3 regions of the Shewanella sp. YLB-07 genome follow, and region 3 is predicted to be linked to each of the others. Evidence: predicted binding sites of a transcription regulator. Region 3 holds the regulator's gene; each other region holds the start of a gene.
What was found. Region 3 encodes LexA, which represses DNA repair genes until DNA is damaged. Its sites were predicted from a motif close to TACTGTATNNNNATACAGTA; they were not measured.
Positions count from the first base shown of each region.

Region 1: the regulator LexA is predicted to act here: its motif matches at 1,521-1,540, upstream of recN (DNA repair protein RecN).
Region 2: the regulator LexA is predicted to act here: its motif matches at 1,206-1,225, upstream of recG (ATP-dependent DNA helicase RecG).

Region 1 covers NZ_VOQB01000003.1:342,252-345,537, forward strand. Annotated here, with positions in the region: gene FS373_RS08315 (YjaG family protein) at 1-78, shown strand, start outside; gene FS373_RS08325 (AEC family transporter) at 420-1,418, shown strand; gene recN (DNA repair protein RecN) at 1,559-3,220, shown strand.
Region 2 covers NZ_VOQB01000020.1:74,359-77,644, forward strand. Annotated here, with positions in the region: gene FS373_RS28850 (sensor histidine kinase) at 1-544, shown strand, start outside; gene FS373_RS28855 (response regulator transcription factor) at 559-1,158, shown strand; gene recG (ATP-dependent DNA helicase RecG) at 1,276-3,286, shown strand, end outside.
Region 3 covers NZ_VOQB01000012.1:177,874-181,159, forward strand. Annotated here, with positions in the region: partial or broken gene coxB (cytochrome c oxidase subunit II) at 1-75, opposite strand, end outside; gene FS373_RS23285 (cell division inhibitor SulA) at 509-1,021, opposite strand; gene lexA (transcriptional repressor LexA) at 1,054-1,671, opposite strand; gene plsB (glycerol-3-phosphate 1-O-acyltransferase PlsB) at 2,153-3,286, shown strand, end outside.

The DNA of each region.
Region 1 (3,286 bases), on a different contig from region 3:
GACTTTGTAAAATCATTGCGAAAAGAGATCATTGAAGCGGGCGTATCAAACATAGGTATCGGACTGCCTGAGAGCTAAAGCTAAAGCTATCAATGAGAAAATTGATTTATGAAGGCTATATCCTGATTAATTCAGAGGGCCTAACAGACACTTGGAAACTCACAATAGGTGAGCAGACTAGAGTGGGCTCTCTGTTTGAATTAAGAAGACAGATCAACTTTTTTCAGGAGCTAGGCGTTCTCCCACCAATGCAGGGCCATATTCCAGCTCAAGCGCCCAAAGCAAGGCTCTCTAATAGAGACTCCACAAAGCAAAACCGAAACACCCCCTAAGACCTTAGCTTAATCCCATCCCAATGAAAAACTGTGTTACTTTGATAAGAAAGTATAAAAACACGACTCAAATAAGGGATGGTATTGATGTCACCTATCTTAACCCCATTGTTTGCCGTACTTGGGATCATGTTGCTAGGCTCGCTTATCCAGAAAAGCAGGATCCTGTCACCAGATACCGATCAGGTATTAAACCAATATGTCTATTACATCGCTTTTCCGGCGATCATGCTGATTGCCTTGGCAGAAACGCCTATCGAAGGGATCTTACAGTGGGGATTTATAGCCGGCTATAGCTTGGCTATGATACTGACCTATCTTTTGGTGATGCTGGTGTCCTATATCACCAACAAAGGCCGCACAGATATCGCATCACTCAGGGCGCTAAACACCACATTCGGTAACTGTGCTTTTATCGGCATGCCGCTACTCACCATACTGTTTCCGGATAATGCTAACGCATTAACGGCAGCGGCTATCGCGACGCTTCTATCGGTCATTATTTTTGCCCTAGTCTTAGTCACTATCGAGTTGTATCAAGGGCAGAAGCAGGCATCCCCCCTTGTCGTCATCCTTCAGTCCCTGGTACAGAACCCTATTGTGATTGGTAGCAGCATCGGCATGGCAATTTCGGCCCTCAACATTCAAGTCAATGAATCGTTATCGATTATGTTACGTCAGATAGGCATGACTTCTAGCCCCTGTGCCCTCTTCGCGATAGGCATGGTGCTCGTCAAAGCGAGCGCAGAGCAAGAACTCACTTTGACGTCGTCAGCCACCGGTGAGGCTCTTCAAGTAAAGGCTAAACAAGGGAGACTTCAGCATATCGCCGAATTGAGCTGGATTAATGTGTGCAAATTATTTATACAACCTGGCCTGGCCTATGTACTCTTAATGGCCTTTGGCATCGAGGGAGACTTGCTGATCATGGGGGTCCTGCTAGCTTCATTACCCACGGCAGCGAGTGTGTTCTTATTGGCACAAAGGTACCGAGTGAAAGCCAGCATCAGTGCTCAAGCTATCATGTTAGGGACAGTGTTGAGTATTGTGACCCTGCCCAGCATAGATTATCTACTGCGCAGTTAATCGGTTAAGCAAAGAGTGATACAAGCGACTCAGTGTCCCATTGAGTCATAATAATATTGAACACTATTCACTCGGAGCTTTACTGTATATAAAATCAGTATATACTGTTTAAAAACACAGTACATTAAAGGGATGTCATTATGCTCTGCCAACTCAGCATCAATAATTTCGCCATCGTCCGCTTTCTGGAGCTGGACTTCAAGCCTGGAATGACCAGTATTACCGGTGAAACCGGTGCGGGTAAATCGATTGCAATTGACGCCCTGGGTCTGTGTCTGGGTAACCGAGCCGATGCTGGCACGGTAAGGCCTGGGGCTACGAAAGCCGAGGTGAGCGCCAGATTTTCCTTAAATGATATCCCAGTTGCCAAACGTTGGCTCGAAGATAACGATCTCGACCACGATAATGACTGTATACTCAGGCGAACGGTTGGCAGTGATGGTCGCTCCAGGGCATACATCAATGGCAATCCGGTGCCCTTATCACAGGCTAAAAATCTTGGCCAACTGCTTATTGGTATTCACGGTCAACATGCACACCATGCCATGCTTAAGAGTGAACATCAGCTGACTCTGTTAGACAGTTACGCCAATCATAAAATGCTTCTCGACTCAGTCACCGCCGGTTACCAGCGCTGCAAGCTGGTAGAGAAGGAGCTTAAGGCCTTAACTCAGTCACAACATGAACGTATTTCTCGAAAGCAGCTGCTCCAGTACCAAGTAGAAGAACTCGATGAATTTAGCCTTTCTCCCGGTGAATTTGAACAGATAGAAGCTGAGCATAAGAAACTCGCCAATGGCACAGCCCTGGTCGAGGCCTGTAAAAATGAGCTGTTTATCTTGCAGGAGAATGATCAGGGCAGCGTCGAATCCTTGATCAACGCGGGTATCACTCAAGCCCAGGAGCTCGAGTCATATGATCCTCTGCTGACGAATGTCGTTAATATGCTAAATGAAGCCCTTATTCAAGTTCAGGAGAGCAGCAGCGAGCTGGAGAATTACTTAGCAGGATTAGAACTGGATCCGGAACATTTTGCCCACTTAGAACAAAGATTATCCCAAGCCATGCAGCTGGCGCGTAAGCATCACGTCAGCCCGAGTGAGCTGGCTGCCCACCATCTCACACTTAAAACTGAACTAAGCAACCTAGATTCTGACGAGGAAGCCTTGGACGATCTCAAGCAACAAGTTGCCGCCAGTCGAGACAGCTATCTGGTACATGCCAAGAAGCTCAGTCAGAGCCGTTGTCGTTATGCCAAAGAGTTAGACAAGCAGGTCACTCAATCTATCCATGAACTGAACATGCCGAAGGGAAAATTTACTATTTTGGTCACATTCAGTGAAGATCTCAGCTCACCGAATGGCTGTGACACCATAGAGTTTCTCGTCACCACGAACCCAGGACAGCCGCTTCAGCCCCTGTCTAAGGTCGCATCGGGTGGTGAATTATCCAGAATAGGCCTGGGTATCCAAGTCATTACCGCCAGAAAAGTATCGACACCAACGCTCATTTTTGATGAGGTCGATGTGGGTATTTCTGGGGCGACTGCGGCGGTGGTTGGACGAATGCTGAGAAAGCTAGGAGACTCCACTCAGGTATTGTGTGTGACCCATCTCCCTCAAGTTGCCGGCAATGGACACCAACACATGTTTGTCGACAAGAAGAGTAAGGCAGGAAAGACAGAGACGTCCATGACGCCATTGGACAAAAATCAGCGCATAGAGGAGCTGGCCCGTTTACTGGGCGGTGATGAGATCACTAACAATACATTGGCGAATGCTAAGGAGCTGTTGCGATTGTAGATTCTATATACCGACCTCATTAAATATTGGATATAGCGCTTCCCTTGGTCTATATTTTTCTTAGAG
Region 2 (3,286 bases), on a different contig from region 3:
TCTCCATGACATCATGGGTCACAACCTATCCAGCATCTCCTTGAAGGCAGAGTTGGCCGCAAAGCTCTTAGACAAAAATCAGATTGAGCAAGCCAAGGTGCAGCTAAGAGAACTAAACGAAATAGCCAGAGATAGCTTGAGTCAGGTACGGCAAACCGTCTCAGGCTACAAACATAAAGGCTTGAGTTCCAGCGTAATGCACCTCTGCCAAACTTTGCGAGACAAGGGATTAAGTGTGAGTCTGGAGGGAGATATTCCCCAGCTCAATTCTAAACTTGAAACTCAAGTTATTTTAAGTCTCACAGAGCTTTGCAATAATGTGATCTGCCATAGTCGGGCCGATCATTGCAGCCTTACTTTTGACAGATCTGCAGACCAGCTCACCATAAGCATCACAGATAACGGTAAAGCAGCAAAAATTGTCGAAGGTAATGGTTTGAAAGGCATAAGAGAGCGCTTGAAAGACGTTCAGGGGAAGTTAGATTACATGGTGGATCAGCAAAGTAGATTCACCATCACGCTCCCACCTCAGCAAGCATCATAAGGAGTCACTCGGGGATGAAAATTTTATTGGCAGAAGATCAGGCCATGGTCAGGGGCGCACTGGCTGCACTCTTGAGCTTAGATGGTGAATTTGAAATCACTCAAGCGTGTGACGGAAATGAAGCCCTATCTCTACTCAAAGCCAACCGCTATGATCTTCTGCTAACCGATATTGAAATGCCGGGATTAACCGGGCTGGAACTGGCCAAATGGTGCCAGCAGCAAGAACCCGTAATTAAAGTGATCATTCTCACCACGTTCGGCAGAGCCGGTTACATTAAACGCGCTATAGAATCTGGTGCCGGAGGCTTCTTACTCAAGGATGCCCCCTCTGACAGCCTTATTCATGCAATAAAACAGGTGATGGCTGGTAAGCGGGTCATCGACCCTGAACTGGCTATCATGGCCATAGGAGATGAAATTGATCCCCTCAATGACAAAGAGCGCCGTGCACTTCGTCTAGCCGCAGAGGGAAAAACAACCGCCGAGATAGCCACCAGCCTCTTCATCGCCGAGGGCACTGTGCGTAATTACCTCTCGGAGGCCATCGGCAAGCTCAACGCCACGAACAGAATCGATGCCGCCCGGATCGCGAGGCAGAAGGGCTGGCTGTAAAGGGTTAAATCGGCCCTAACATTGCCATCATGGGTTTATCTGATAGTATATGTATATAAATACAGTGTTTGAGTGTTTCGCTCAGATAACATTCAACTGATAAAATGGGTAGCGGGCGTGAAGAGACTCGATCTTGTTCCTGTCACAGATCTTAAGGGCGTTGCCAAGAAGATGGCCGAACGTCTGGCTAAGCTCGGCATCATCACGGTACAAGATCTACTATTCCACCTACCACTAAGATATGAAGACCGTACTCAGATATACCCAATAGCCTCACTCTATCCAGGCAGTTACGGCACCATAGAAGCCGTGATCCAGTCCAGTCAGATCATCCAGGGGCGTAAGCGCATGATGACCTGTACAGTACGAGATGACACTGGCTACTTAACCCTCAGGTTTTTTAATTTTTCTGTGGCGCAGAAGAATGGCTTAGTCAATGGTACAAGCATCAGGGCCTATGGTGAGATACGTCGCGGCAAACATCAGGCCGAGATCATTCACCCTGAATACAAGCTGATTCACGAAGATGCCGATCTGGTGATGAGTGAAACGCTGACGCCTGTGTACCCGACAACCGAAGGCTTAAAGCAGGCAAGTTGGATAAAACTGACAGACCAAGCCTTAGCCATGCTCGACGAGGGCGGTTTGCAGGAACTACTCCCACCTCAGCTGCAACCGAACAATCTGAGTCTCAATGCGGCCTTACAGCTATTACATAGACCCAATAACCAGGTTTCCCTGTTCGATCTGGAACAAGGTCACCACCCGGCGCAGCTACGCTTGATCCAAGAGGAACTTCTGGCCCATAACCTGAGCATGCTCAAGTTACGTCAACGCAGCAATCGCGACCATGCTGTGAGCCTGGTCGCAACGGGCAAACTACTCAACCCTTTCCTGAAGGCACTGCCATTTAACCCCACTGGGGCGCAACAAAGAGTCGGCGTTGAAATCTGCAGCGATCTCGAAAAAAACTCACCTATGATGCGCCTGGTTCAGGGGGATGTTGGCTCGGGGAAGACGTTAGTGGCAGCCTTAGCGGCATTACAAGCCATAGAAAATGGCTATCAGGTAGCTATGATGGCCCCTACTGAATTGTTAGCCGAGCAACACGCCGATAACTTCGCTCTCTGGTTTGAACCTCTCGGGCTAAAAGTCGGCTGGCTAGCCGGTAAAATAAAGGGCAAGGCCAGAGCACAATCTTTACAAGATATTGAGTCCGGTGCGGCTAATATCGTTATCGGCACCCATGCCATATTCCAGGAGCAAGTAGTCTTCAACAATCTTGCCCTGATCATTATCGATGAACAACATAGATTCGGCGTTCATCAACGACTTGGCTTACGAGAGAAAGGCATCAGCCAGGGCTTCCACCCTCATCAGCTGATCATGACCGCCACGCCGATTCCACGCACCTTGGCCATGACCGCCTATGCCGATCTCGATACTTCAGTGATCGACGAGCTGCCGCCCGGGCGAACTCCGGTGACAACCGTAGCCGTTGCCGATATGAGGCGCGATGAAGTAATAGAGAGAGTTCGCCATGCCGCCACCCATGATGGCAGGCAGACCTACTGGGTATGCACCTTGATCGAAGAGTCCGAAGCTCTGGAATGTCAGGCGGCAGAAGATACCGCCGCAGAGCTGACATTAGCACTACCCGAACTCAAGATTGGCTTGATCCATGGGCGCATGAAGTCCGCCGAGAAACAGGCCATTATGGCCGAGTTCAAATCTGGCGAATTGAACCTTCTGGTTGCCACCACAGTCATAGAAGTGGGAGTCGATGTTCCTAATGCCAGCCTGATGATCATAGAAAACCCGGAACGTTTAGGCCTGGCTCAATTGCATCAACTCAGGGGACGAGTCGGGCGAGGCGCCGTCGCCAGTCACTGCGTACTCATGTATAAGGCCCCCTTGTCACCGACGGCAACCAAGCGATTGGGGGTACTTAGGAGTAGCAACGATGGCTTCATCATAGCCCAGAAGGATCTGGAAATAAGAGGCCCAGGCGAAGTATTAGGTACCAAGCAGACTGGCATTGCCGATATGAAAATTGCCGATCTGGTTCGAGACCAGGCGCTGATCCCCCACATTCAGAAGCTAGCCGTGCATATCATGGAGCAGGTCC
Region 3 (3,286 bases):
ATTAAGGGGCATTTCTGATGCCAAAACGTATGGCGTAAATAGCAACGCCAGAAAAATATACAACACTCGCTTCACTAGACTTCTCCTCTGTCAAAAATTAAGACAAAGAAGAGTCACACAGTAAGTCTCTGCTCTATGCAAACTCTTCAGTTCCCAAAAAAGCAACGATGACTTCAAAGTGCAGTGGCGGTTCACTTGTTATTTTAGTTTGGCAGTCACTTACTACCAGAGTTAACCACGCTCGCACCTACGGCTGAATATATCAGTACCGACTTCAGCGAGGTAAATATCTGGCCTTACACAGATGGCAGGGCTTTACTACGCCGACTACTAAATCGTTTGGATATAACAAATTATCGTTGTTATATCCCTAACTTACTTGGTGTTGAATTATTGATCAAGATCACTTTTAATGAATTTTTTAAAAATTTCGAATAAAAATCAAATACAAAAAAGTCCCTTGCGGGACTTAAATAATCATTTTTCTATTGGCTACATTGACTGGAGATTAGTGCAGAGATCCAAATAAACAGGCTTGATTGAAGTGAGCATCTGTTTGTTCATGGGCTTTAGCATGTAAGTGACTATTCGCATCTTCGATGACAATGCCAAGGGCGCGAGCGCTCTTTTCTACGAGTCTGAGTCGTCGGTTGTCACGGGAATCTAGGACCTGAGTCCAGCAGATGACGGCACTGGATGTACCACTTATGAGTGCTTTTTCCATGGCCCATAAGGTTTCGATTTCGTCTTTAGCATGAACCAACAATACTCGGTCCATCCTAACACCGGCTTCGGCTAACATCTGCTTGTAACCTATGTTGGGAGGACTGATCAATACGATCCATTGCCCCTGATGGCTCAATGTGGCGAGCCGATTACTCACCTTTTTCAGTTCCACCCGGCCCTGAGTGTGGGTACTTACTGTAGTGATACTTCCACACTCTTGGGTGATGGACGCTTGGTCAAGGGGATTCGTCCATAAACCTGGGTGTCTAGGGCTATTTCCGATTAAATTTTTCATTACCAAGCTCCTTCGCCAATGTGCGATTTCATCTATTGCCAGTTGCCGTTACGGATCACACCGACTGCCAGCCCCTCAATGCTCAGGCTCTGACTGGTGAGATCGACCACTATCGGTGCATAGTCTTCATTTTCAGCATGGAGATAAACCATGCTGCCCTTTTTCTCGAAGCGTTTTACTGTGACATCCTCTTCCACTCTAGCCACGACAATTTGGCCATTCTTGGCTTGTGAAATCTTATGCACTGCGAGCAGATCACCCTCGAGAATGCCGATATCTTTCATGCTGTCGCCGCGCACCCTAAGTAGAAAGTCGGCACAGGGACGAAACATGCTTGGGTCGACCTGATAATGTTGTTCTATATGTTCCTGGGCAAGGATGGGTTCGCCTGCGGCAACCTGGCCGATCAATGGCAAGCCTAAATCTTCTGGCTCCGCAGCTTGTGTGAGTCGGATGCCGCGGGACGTACCGGGAATGATCTCTATGCGACCTTTCTTAGCCAGTGCCTTAAGATGTTCTTCGGCAGCGTTGGCGCTCTTGAAACCTAGTCGCTTAGCTATTTCGGCTCGAGTCGGAGGCATTCCTGTATCGGAAATATTACGCTTAATGAGTTCTAGAATCTCGGCTTGTCTTGGTGTCAAAGGTCTCATGATGAATCCTGTCTTTCTATACAGTTACTGTTAGTATATACAGTATTTTAGTCAGTGCAAGGATTAACCAAGATTAGTGAGTATGCAAAAAAACTCTCAATCGCAAGCCCATGGTTTATATTTATTATTTTGGTGTGACTACTCGGTGCTTATATAACGTTAAAAATAGGTGGTGGGCATGGCCTCCTTGAATTATATATCTTTTGTGCTGGTGGTTATCTCTCTAAACTGGCTTATTTTATGTTCTAGGCTATCGAGATGAATTGTACCTATACCTAATATTATTAACTTATGTTGCCTTATAAATGTGAACACCCGTAAAGCTATCTAATATTAATTTTTTTGAAAATTATATTCAATCTCAAGTGCTTTGAGTGTCGAATCAGGCATGCGGGGGATTTTGCTGACTACTATTAGGGAGATCTCTCTTTTATCTGGTATTCTATGCCGTTATTAAGAAGACTCACATTGTATAAGAAAAATGTCAAAAAAAGACTCTCTTTGGTATAAATCCTTACGTTGGATTCAGAAAAAGCTGGTACAAACAATAGTTGTACCCCATGACCCCTTCGCCGATCTCAACTTAGATCCAGATAAGCCTATGGTTTATGTGATGAAGACTGAATCTCTCAGCGACATCGCTTCCTTAAGTGAAATCACTAATAAGTATGGGCTTCCAAGCCCTTATGATGAGTTGGTTGTCGATGGTGAGTACACGCCGAGGGTGGTGTGTCTGGAAGGTGCCAAGCCGCTATTTGGCCAAAGAGAAAGTAACGAGTTTTTCTTAAATAGCTTTATGGATCTGCTCAAGGTACATAGGCAGAAGCCTGAACTGGATATACAGCTAGTGCCGGTTAGCCTTTACTGGGGGCGTACTCCAGGTAAAGAAGACGATACCATGAAGGCGGCGGTATTTGAGCGTCAAAATCCTACCTGGCTGCGAAAATGCCTGATGATCCTCTTCCTGGGTCGACATAATTTCGTTCAATTTTCTAATGCCGTCTCAATTCGTTATATGGCCGACGAACACGGCACCGACAAGCGAATTGCTCATAAGTTAGCTCGTGTTGCTCGAGTCCACTTCAGCCGTCAACGTAAGGTCATGACCGGACCTGTTTTGCCTAAACGTCAGGTGCTATTTCAAGACCTGTTAAATTCAGAGTCCCTGAAGAAGGCGATTCTGGAGGAAGCGGCGAGCAAGAAGATCTCCGAAGTCGAGGCCAGAGCAAAGGCGATGGAGTATCTCGATGAAGTTGCGGCGGATTACTCCGAGAGCTTTGTGCGCATCGCCGAGCGTTTCTTGGCCTGGCTGTGGAACAAGTTGTACAAGGGTATCAATATTAAAGGTGCCGAGCAGGTAAGGCAGCTACATCATGATGGTCATGAGATCATCTATGTACCTTGTCATCGTAGTCATATGGACTACCTACTACTGTCTTATATTCTTTATTATGAAGGCATGGTGCCACCGCACATCGCTGCGGGTATCAACCTCAATTTCTGGCCTGCTGGGCCTATGTTCCGCCGTGGTGGAGCCTTTTTCATTCGCCGTAGCTTCAGGGGTAATAAGCTCTATACAGCGGTTTTTCGTGAATATTTGGATCAGCTGTTCACC